DNA from 3 places in the Oerskovia sp. 140933 genome. Region 1 is predicted to be linked to each of the others. Evidence: riboswitches for the same ligand, from Rfam matches in the RefSeq annotation. Region 1 holds a riboswitch; each other region holds the start of a gene.
What was found. A riboswitch is a leader RNA that binds a small molecule or an ion and turns the genes downstream of it on or off. The one in region 1 is predicted to bind S-adenosylmethionine.
Positions count from the first base shown of each region.

Region 2: it holds a riboswitch for S-adenosylmethionine, as region 1 does, so the genes downstream of both, NHG27_RS13835 (hypothetical protein) here and NHG27_RS18165 (rhodanese-like domain-containing protein) in region 1, are expected to answer to the same signal.
Region 3: it holds a riboswitch for S-adenosylmethionine, as region 1 does, so the genes downstream of both, NHG27_RS15990 (methylenetetrahydrofolate reductase) here and NHG27_RS18165 (rhodanese-like domain-containing protein) in region 1, are expected to answer to the same signal.

Region 1 is NZ_JAMXIO010000052.1:12,002-15,233, reverse strand. Features, by position in the region: gene NHG27_RS18175 (aminotransferase class V-fold PLP-dependent enzyme) at 1-414, opposite strand, end outside; SAM riboswitch class IV at 456-570, opposite strand; gene NHG27_RS18170 (phosphotransferase) at 670-1,476, opposite strand; SAM riboswitch class I at 1,550-1,642, shown strand; gene NHG27_RS18165 (rhodanese-like domain-containing protein) at 1,649-2,113, shown strand; gene NHG27_RS18160 (O-succinylhomoserine sulfhydrylase) at 2,137-3,232, shown strand, end outside.
Region 2 is NZ_JAMXIO010000026.1:54,175-57,406, reverse strand. Features, by position in the region: gene NHG27_RS13845 (aldo/keto reductase) at 1-801, opposite strand, end outside; gene NHG27_RS13840 (cold-shock protein) at 1,375-1,578, shown strand; SAM riboswitch class IV at 1,710-1,822, shown strand; gene NHG27_RS13835 (hypothetical protein) at 1,928-2,299, shown strand; gene NHG27_RS13830 (hypothetical protein) at 2,432-3,136, shown strand.
Region 3 is NZ_JAMXIO010000036.1:12,032-15,263, forward strand. Features, by position in the region: gene metE (5-methyltetrahydropteroyltriglutamate--homocysteine S-methyltransferase) at 1-1,031, opposite strand, end outside; gene NHG27_RS15990 (methylenetetrahydrofolate reductase) at 1,053-2,102, opposite strand; SAM riboswitch class I at 2,224-2,326, opposite strand; gene NHG27_RS15995 (NYN domain-containing protein) at 2,619-3,232, shown strand, end outside.

The sequences.
Region 1 (3,232 bases):
CAGGAGGTTGGCGTGGTGCTCGACGTCGAGGACGAGCACGCGGCCCGGCGTCCCGTCGGCCTGGGCCGGGACGCAGCCCGCGAGGAGGTTGAGCGAGTCCGTGGTGTTGCGCGTGACGACCGTGACGTCGTCCTCTCGCGCGCCCACGAAGTCCCCGACGGTCCGACGTGCCGACTCGTAGAGGGCCGTCGACACCTGCGACAGGTAGCCCGCGCCGCGGTGCACGCTCGCGTAGAGCGGCAGGACCTCGTTGACGCGGTCGGCCACGACCTGCAGCGCAGGGGCCGACGCCGCGACGTCGAGGTTCGCGTACGGGACGCTGCGCCCGTCGACGAGCGGGACCAGGGTGTCGCTGCCCACGACGGGCAGCACGGCACACGAGGTGGGGGCTTCGATGACTGCGTGTGCGCTCATGGCACGTCCTCCGGTGGTCGTCGGAGTTCGCCGTGCCGGCCCCTCCGCGCTTGCCCCCCTCCTGATAGAGAGGGACCTGGTCGTCACCCGGGGCACCCCACCGCGGAGGAGGGTTGCCGGCCAGCAAACCGGGGTTTTGCGCTGGCACTCATGACCTGGTGTCCAGGATGGGCGAGGCCCACAGAGCGTGTCAACTGGTGGGCAGGGCGTCTCGGATGGTGGTCAGCACGGTCTGTCAGGCGGGCAGGACGGTCACTACCGGGACGCGACGCCCAGCGCCTCGACCCGGCGCGCGTCGGCCCGGTACATGGCCGCATGGTCCAGGAAGTCGTTCCGGCCCGTGTCCGCAGCGCGCCCGTCCGTGTACGCCGCGAGCTCGTCGAGCTTCGAGGCCATCGCGGCCAGGACGTCGCGGCGCGAGTACGGCACCCCGTAGGCCTCGACCAGCACATCGAGCCGCGCAAGAGGATCCAGGCGCCCGACGACGCCGCTCCCCTCCCCGCCCTCGGCGTCCGTCACGAAGGGCGCGAGCCGGTAGCCCAGGTACGCCAGGTCCCGGACCCGGGGGCCCGGGCTCGCGGTGTCGAAGTCGATGAGGCCGACCACGGCGCCGTCGCGGAAGGTCAGGTTGTACGGCGCGACGTCGTTGCGGCACACGACCTCAGCGGGCTCGTGCGGTGCGCTCTGCCAGAGGGGTGGCGCGGGCGCGTCGCCCGCGGCGAGGAAACCGACGCTCGCGTCGTGCACGCGCCGCAGGAGCTCCCCCGCGCCCCGGAGCACGGACTCGTCCCAGACCCACAGGGGAAGGGGGTAGTTCGCGACCTCGCCCGGGAGGTAGGACAGCACCTCGCGCCCCTGGCCGTCGGTCCCCAGCGGCTCGGGCACCTCGGCGATGCCGTGCGCGCGCAGGTGGCGCAGGAACGCCTGGACGGTCGGCGTCCAGGGCCCGGCGGTGCGTCGCACGGTGTCGCCGCGTCGCACGACCACGGTCGAGTTCCCGCCGGCCAGGACATCCTCGGCCTGGTCGGTTGCGTCCTGGTCCGGCTCGGGGAAGCGGTTCATGCGCAGAACCTACCCCGACCACCCTGCGAGACGTCCATTCCATTCCGTGGTCACGGTGACGTACGATCCGACGCAACCATCCAGAGCGGCTGAGTGACTTGGCACGATGACGCCGCAGCAACCCCCCGGTGACGGGCGAGGGTGCTACCGCCACGACCGATGGAGGATCACCATGAGTTCCCCCGACCGCGCGACCGCTGCACCGGTCCCTCCCGCCCGACCCGCCGACGGCTACGCGGGCGACCTCACGCCCGAGCAGGCGTGGACCCTGCTCCAGAACGACCCGAGCGCCGTCCTCGTCGATGTCCGCACCGACGCCGAGTGGCGGTTCGTCGGAGTCCCCGACCTGTCCTCGACGGGCCGGGAGCCGGTCCTGACCCAGTGGGTCGACGTCGCGGGCCGCCCCAACGCGTCGTTCGTCGCGGACCTCCGCGCGGCAGGCGTGACGCCCGAGCGACCGGTCGTCCTCCTCTGCCGCTCCGGAGCGCGGTCGATCGGCGCGGCCAAGGCTGCGACGGCCGCAGGCCTGGGCCCCGCGTACAACGTCCTCGAGGGATTCGAGGGAGCGCTCGACACCGCCGGGCACCGCGGCGCCGACGGCTGGCGTGCCGCCGGTCTCCCCTGGACGCAGTCGTGAGCGCCGCGACGGGCGACGGCGTCCTGCGCATCCCCGCCGGGATCCCCGGAGGCTCGGGCCGCGGTCCGCTCCCCCGCTCGGCGCGACCCGACACCCTCGCGGTGCGCGGTGGCCACGCCCGCTCCGAGTTCGAGGAGACGAGCGAGGCCCTCTTCCTCACGCAGGGCTACGTCTACGGGAGCGCGGCCGAGGCCGAGGCCGCGTTCACGGGCGAGGTCGACCGCTTCATCTACTCGCGCTACGGCAACCCGACCGTGCACACGTTCGAGGAGCGACTGCGCCTCATCGAGGGGGCGGAGGCCTGCTACGCCACGGCCTCGGGCATGTCCGCAGTCTTCACCTCGCTCGCGGCGCTCGTCGGTTCCGGGTCGCGCATCGTGGCGGCCCGCGCACTGTTCGGATCCTCGCTCGTGATCTTCGACGAGATCTTCGCCAAGTGGGGCGTGCGCACCGACTACGTCGACGGCCACGTGCTGTCGCAGTGGGAGGAGGCGCTGTCGACCCCTGCGGACGTCGTCTTCTTCGAGACCCCGTCCAACCCCATGCAGGACGTGATCGACGTGCGCCGCGTGAGCGACCTCGCGCACGCGGCGGGCGCGGTCGTCGTGCTCGACAACGTGTTCGCGACGCCCGTCCTCCAGAAGCCGCTCGAGCTCGGCGCGGACGTCGTCGTGTACTCGGCGACCAAGCACATCGACGGCCAGGGACGCGTGCTCGGCGGCGCCATCCTGGGCTCCGAGGAGTACGTCAAGGGCCCGGTCCAGACGTTCATCCGCAACACCGGTCCCTCGCTCAGCGCGTTCAACGCGTGGGTCCTGGTCAAGGGGCTCGAGACCCTGTCGGTGCGCGTCAAGGCCCAGAACGCCGCGGCCCTCCAGGTCGCGACCGCGCTCGAGGAGCTGCCCGGCATCACGGCCGTGCGCTACCCGTTCCTCGCCTCGCACCCGCAGGTCGAGCTCGCCAAGGCCCAGCAGAGCGGCGGCGGGACGGTCGTCACGTTCAACCTCGACGTGCCCGGCGCCGACGACCCGGGCACGGACCCCGAGCTCCTCAAGAAGCGCACGTTCCAGTTCCTCGACGCGCTGCGGATCGTGGACATCTCCAACAACCTGGGTGACG
Region 2 (3,232 bases), on a different contig from region 1:
GACGTCGGAGTCGAGGCCGTCGATCGCCGCGACCTCGCCGGCGGTCAGCTCGAAGCCGAACAGGTCGATGTTCGTCGCGATGCGCCTGGGGTCGACCGACTTGGGGATCACGATCCGGTCGTGCTGCAGGTGCCAGCGCAGGACGACCTGGGCGGGCGTGACGCCGTGCGTCTCGGCGATCGAGGTGACCGCGGGGGCGTCGAGGTCGGTGCCGCGCCCGAGGGGTGAGTACGCCTCGACCGCGATGCCCGCGGCCCGGGTCGCGTCCTGCGTCGCGCGCTGCTGGTAGGTCGGGTGGACCTCGATCTGGTTCACGGCGGGCACGACGTCGGTCTCTGCCAGGAGCCGCGCGAGGTGGTCGGGCAGGAAGTTGGAGACGCCGATCGCGCGGGCGGCGCCGTCGGCGTACAGCTTCTCGAAGGCTCGCCAGGTCTCGACGTAGAGGCCCCTGCTGGGGACGGGCCAGTGGACGAGGTAGAGGTCGACGACCTCGACGTCGAGCGCCTCGCGCGAGTCCTCGAACGCCTGCAGCGCGGACTCGAAGCCCTGGTCGCCGTTGCGGAGCTTGGTCGTCACGAAGATCTCGCGGCGGTGCAGCCCGGTCGCGCGCAGCGCGGCCCCGACACCGGCCTCGTTGTAGTAGCCGGCTGCGGTGTCGATGTGCCGGTACCCGGCCTCGAGGGCCAGCTCGACGGTGCGCTGCGTGGCGTCCTCGGGGACCTTGAAGACACCGAGCCCGACCTGCGGGACGGCGACACCGTTGTTCAGGAGGACGTCGGGGACCTGCGTGGGAGACACCATCCTCCAGTTCTACCGGGCGCCCGCGGGGGCTTCCACCCGACGCGGCAGGGCTCGCCGGGGCACGACCGGCCGTGCCCGGACCGGTGGTCGCCGTGCCCGCGGGGCGCCGGATGCGCGATGCTGTGACCAGTGTCCTCTCCTGGCGCAACGGGTCGTCGACCCTGCGTGCCGTGAGCCGGCGCCTCGCAGAACCGTCCCCGACGGCGGGTCGGGCCTCTCGCAGGCGTCGGACCTGGGGTGATCCCCCGGTTCGACGGCGTGCTCACCTCGGTGGCGGACGCTCGGCGGGGCGTCGCGGACGCCACGCGGGGTCCGGGTCCGGTGCTCGTGCCGGTGCCCGTTTTGCAGGCCCCTGACCCTGTTGGGCGACACGCGTGCTTGACTCGTTACCTCCCAGGGCTAGCACAGTCGCACTTCCCCCTGTACCGTAGCCGGTGAGATTGCAGTGCCTCGCTTGTCCTTGCGCAACGGCCCCATGCCACCGCGAACCTTGTTACCCAAGAGTTGACGACGAACACCGTGATGTTCGGCTCCAGATCATGGAGCTGTTTGAAACTCTAGAAGGAGATCCCCATGGCATTGGGAACCGTGAAGTGGTTCAACGGCGAAAAGGGCTACGGCTTCATCGCACCTGAGGACGGCAGCGCCGACGTGTTCGCGCACTACTCCGCCATCCAGACGCAGGGCTTCCGCTCGCTCGAGGAGAACCAGCGCGTCGAGTTCGACGTGACGCAGGGCCCCAAGGGCCCGCAGGCGGAGAACATCCGCCCGCTCTGATCTCACTCGCCTCCGGGCGAACCTGATCATTGATCGAGTGCCCCCGACCGGTTCGCCGGTCGGGGGCACTCGTGCGTCCAGGACCAGGAGCCCCCGTGCTCGGTCCGTGACGCCGTGGTAGAACTGAGAACGGTCCAGAGGACCAGCGAACCGCCCTCCGGCGTGCTGGTCCGGCAACCGCGTGATCGCGCACGGTGCTCCCGGAGGAAGACCCGCCCCCGCGTCCGTGGGGGAAGAGCGAGGCCCGACGCCGCAGCGCACCTCCTCGTGCCCCTCACCCGGGGCTGTCCCGGGCGAGGTCTCCGCACGCGGGGGAGCTCCGCCGTCGGGCACGGAGAGAAGGAGCACCATGGCCGAGCGCGTCGTGGACCGTGAGGCAGCCTCCGCTGCCGCCTGCCCCCCGTCCGTCGTGTGCCGCCAGTTCGGCCCCGGGCACCTCCTGCACGCCCTCCACGGCCGCATGCTCCGCAACCGGCCCTGGGGCTGGCGCGACGGGGTCGTGCTCGCGGTGCGGTCGGTCGACGCCGGTGCCGAGGTCGTCGTGGAGTACACGACCGGCGAGGGGGCGTGCCGGGTGTGGCACCACACCGCGCTCGACCTCGCTGCCGGGCAGGGCGTGCGCGTGCACGAGCAGTACCACGCGCTCGAGGTCGGCTTCAGCACGCTCAACGTCCGGCTGCTCGGCGGGGTGGGCCACGTGCCGGAACCCGCCCCGCGCTGAGCGCGTGGTCCCGCCCTGGCTCGCCGGGCGGGTCGCGGCCGGATCGCGCCCTCGACGGAACGCACGGGCCAGGCACCGCGTTGAACCCGTGTGGGCACCCGCCCGCGCCCGGTTCGACCAAAGGACACGCTCATGGGATTCCTCGACCGCCTCCTCGGCCGCGCCCCGCAGGACGACGGGATGCCGCGCCGCCACGCGACCTACGACGGCCACGAGTCCCCCGCGTACGGCACACCACCCCTCGCACCCACCGGGCCTGCGCGCAGCGAGGACGACGTCGCGATCGACCGCTACCGGTACCTGCTGCGCACCGCTCCCCCGGAGGCCGTCGAGCAGGCGCACGCCGAGGCGTTCGAGAGGCTGACCCCCGAGCAGCGCCGGCGCGTCCTGACCGACCTCGGCCAGCAGGTGCCGCCCGCGGAGCGTGCGACCTCCGACGACCCGCAGTCGCTCGCCCGCATGGCGACCCGCGCCGAGATGCGCAACCCCGGGACCCTCGAGCGGTCGTTCGGGGGTCGGCAGGGCGCGCCGGGCATGGGCTCGATGATCGGCTCGAGCATGCTCGGCACCATCGCGGGCGTCGTGATCGGCTCGGCGGTCGCGAACATGATGTTCGGGCCGATGTTCGGCGACCCGACGGCGGACTTCGCGGGCGACGGCGGCACCTCTGGCGCCGGCGACCCGGGCGCGACCGAGGGTGACCCCGGGGCGACCGAGGCCGGGGCCGAGACGGCGGGCGGCGAGCCCGGCTTCACCGAGGCCGGAGGCGCGGGCGACCTGGGTGGGGGCTTCGGGGACTTCGGCGGCGGCGACCTCGGCGGCTTCGGAGACTTCTGAGGCCCTGGCTCGCCCGGTCCTTGCCGGGGGGGGTGGCCGACGGTCCACCGGACCGACGCGTTGCCCTGCCGCGCGCCACGGTCGACACTGGTGCCC
Region 3 (3,232 bases), on a different contig from region 1:
CCGACCGTGACGGCACCGGCGCCCAGGGCGTGCACCGCGTCGAGGACGTCGAGCTTCGCGGCGAGGTCCGCACGCCAGACGTTGTGGCCGTCGATCACGCCCGCGACGACCGTCTTGTCCGCCAGGCCCGCGACGGGGCCCGCCGGGACGGCGCCCTTGACGAGGTCGAGCGAGATCGCCTCCACGTCGGTCGCGGCCAGGAGCGCGAGGCCGTCCTCCCCGGGGCCGACGAGCCCGCCGAACGGCGCCCCCACGAGGATCGCGGGGCGCTCGGTGCCCACCGCGAGCTCGGAAGCGAGCACCCGGTACGCCTCGGTGACCGCGGCGTGGACCTCGGCAGCCGGCACGTCGACCGAGTCGGACACGAGCGCGGGCTCGTCGAGCTGCACCCACGGTGCGCCCGCCGCGGCCAGGGCGCGCAGCAGCTCGACGTACACGGGCAGGACGTCCGCGAGGCGGGAGAGCGGCGAGTAGCCCGCGGGCGCGTCGTCCGAGGCCTTCGACAGCGCGAGGAACGTCACGGGCCCGACGACGACGGGCCGCGTCACGACACCCGCGTCCCTGGCCTCGACGAACTGGCGCACGACGCGGTCGTCGGCGAGACGGACGGGGGTCTCGGGGCCGATCTCGGGGACCAGGTAGTGGTAGTTCGTGTCGAACCACTTGGTCATCTCGAGCGGGGCGTCCTCACCGGCGCCGCGCGCGACCGTGAAGTAGCCCGCGAGGTCCAGCGCGCCCTTCTCGTCGGTGAGCGACGCGAAACGCGACGGGACGGCACCGAGGAGAGCGACGACGTCGAGCACCTGGTCGTAGTAGGAGAACGAGCCGGGCACGGCGCCCGACGTGGCGTCGAGGCCCAGGTCGACGAGGCGCTTCGCGGCGGCGACGCGCAGCGCCGAGGCCGTGGCCTCGAGCTCGTCGGCCGTGATCCGGCCGGCCCAGAAGGACTCGACGGCCTTCTTGAGCTCGCGGCGCGGGCCGATGCGGGGGTAGCCGAGGACGGAACCGGACGGGAAGGTGGGTGCACTCATGGGTGAATACCTCTGAACTGGTCAGACCGAGGAGCTGCCCAGGGCAGGCTCGGCGGAGGGAAGGGGAGTGCCGGAGACCCACGGCCCGCTGGCCAGGTCGGGGGTGCGGGACGAGACGCCGCCGGCGTCTCCCGCTACCCCACCGCCGAGGTCGACTCCCTCGAGCAGGTCTAGAGCGGCTTGGTGCTTGTTGAAGGTGTAGATGTGGAGGCCGGGCGCGCCGGCCGCGAGGACCTGGCGCGCGAGCGCGACCGAGTGCCGGATGCCCAGGGCGTGGCGCGCGGCCGGGTCGGCCTCGGCCTCGAGGGCCTCGACGATCCGGCGCGGTGCGGGGACGCCCGTGAGCTCCTCGACGCGCGCGAGGCGGGCCGGGTCCGTCATGGGCAGGAGGCCCGCGAGGATGGGGATGGTCACCCCGGCGGCGCGCGCCTCGGCGACGAAGTCGATGTACGACGAGGCCTCGTAGAAGAGCTGCGTGATCGCGAAGTCCGCGCCCGCCTGCTGCTTCTGCCACAGGCGGCGCACCTCCTGCGTCCGGCTCGTGCCCGCAGCGAGGTTGCCGTCGGGGAACGTCGCGACCGCGATGGTCAGGGGGCGCGCCGCGCCGCGCAGGGCGATGCTCGGGCTCGCGGCGCAGCGAGCGGCCTCGACCTCGCGCAGCAGGGCCACGAGCTCGGCGCTCGACCGCACGCCGTCCTCGCCGGGGCGCCAGTCGGGCTGGTCGCGCGGAGGGTCCCCCCGCAGTGCGAGGAAGCTGCGCACGCCCGCTTCGAGGAAGTCGGTGATGACGTCCTCGACGTCCTCGCGCGACGCGCCCACGCAGGTCAGGTGCGCGATGGGCAGCACGGGCGTGCCGTGCAGGAGCTGGCTGATGACGCGGCGCGAGGTCTCGCGGTCCGTGCCGGCCGCGCCGTACGTGACGGACACGAAGTCGGGCGACGTCGCGACGAGCCGGCGCGCGGTCTCCCAGAACTTGGGCGCGGCGTCGGGACGGCGCGGGGGCATGAGCTCGAACGACACCGTGGGTCGCGGCGCCTCGTGCCCGAAGTGCCCCAGGTCGACGATGCTCATCGTGCGGCCGCCAGGGGCGCTCGGACGGTGGCTGCAGCGGTGGCCGCACGGCTCGTGCAGGGTGCGGTGCGCAGTACCCCGGTGTGCGGGGTGGCGCAGGAAGATGCCTCGGTCATGAATCGCTCCATCGAACCTGGCTGTAGCACCCGTACCCGCGGGAGGCTTCCGTTGGGGGGTTGCTGCGGTGTCAACGAGCCAGGACTCTCGACCGCTCTGGATGGTGTTGACGATCGTAGGGGGAATCCATGATCTGAGCCAGATTCTGCTCGGATCGTGAGACAGAAGGGTCTGGGAGCGGGAAATCGACCCGTTTGGCGGTCTCGTCCCCGTCTGCAAGGCGCTTCGTCGGTCCTGCGGGTGCTCTCCCAACGTACGCCTGTCGGGCGCCCCCGGACGGGCGCACGTCGTCGGTCGGCGTGGCCGCGTCGTGCCGACGCTCCGGCCGCAGGGGACCTTGACGCGCTGGCCGCCGCGGCGGATGGGCATTCGGCCTGCGCGGGCCATACCCTGGCGGATATGGACACCGAAGAACGTCTGGCCGTCTTCCTCGACTACGACAACCTCGCGCTGGGCGCGCGCGACCACCTGGGCGGGATGACCTTCGACTTCAAGCCGATCGCCGACGCGCTCGCCGCGCGCGGCCGGGTGGTCGTCCGCCGCGCCTACGCCGACTGGTCGTACTTCGACGAGGACCGCCGCTCCCTGACCCGCCACCAGGTCGAGCTCATCGAGATGCCCCAGCGCATGGGGGCCTCGCGCAAGAACGCCGCCGACATCAAGATGGTCGTCGACGCGATCGAGATGGCCTTCGAGCGTGAGTACATCTCCACCTTCGTCATGTGTACGGGGGACAGCGACTTCTCACCCCTCGTGCACAAGCTGCGCGAGCTCAACAAGCGCGTGATCGGGATCGGCGTCGAGAACTCGACCTCGAAGCTGCTTCCCCCCGCGTGCGACGAGTTCCTCTTCTACGACCGCCTCGAGGGCGTCGAGATCCCTGACGAGCCCGTCGAGCGCAAGCGCTCCTCGAACAGCTCGAACCGCAGCACGACCCGCAAGTCGTCCGGCCGCTCGTCGGGCTCGTCGGGCAAGGCTGCGACCGCGCCCGCCCCCGAGGCCGCGACGCCGCC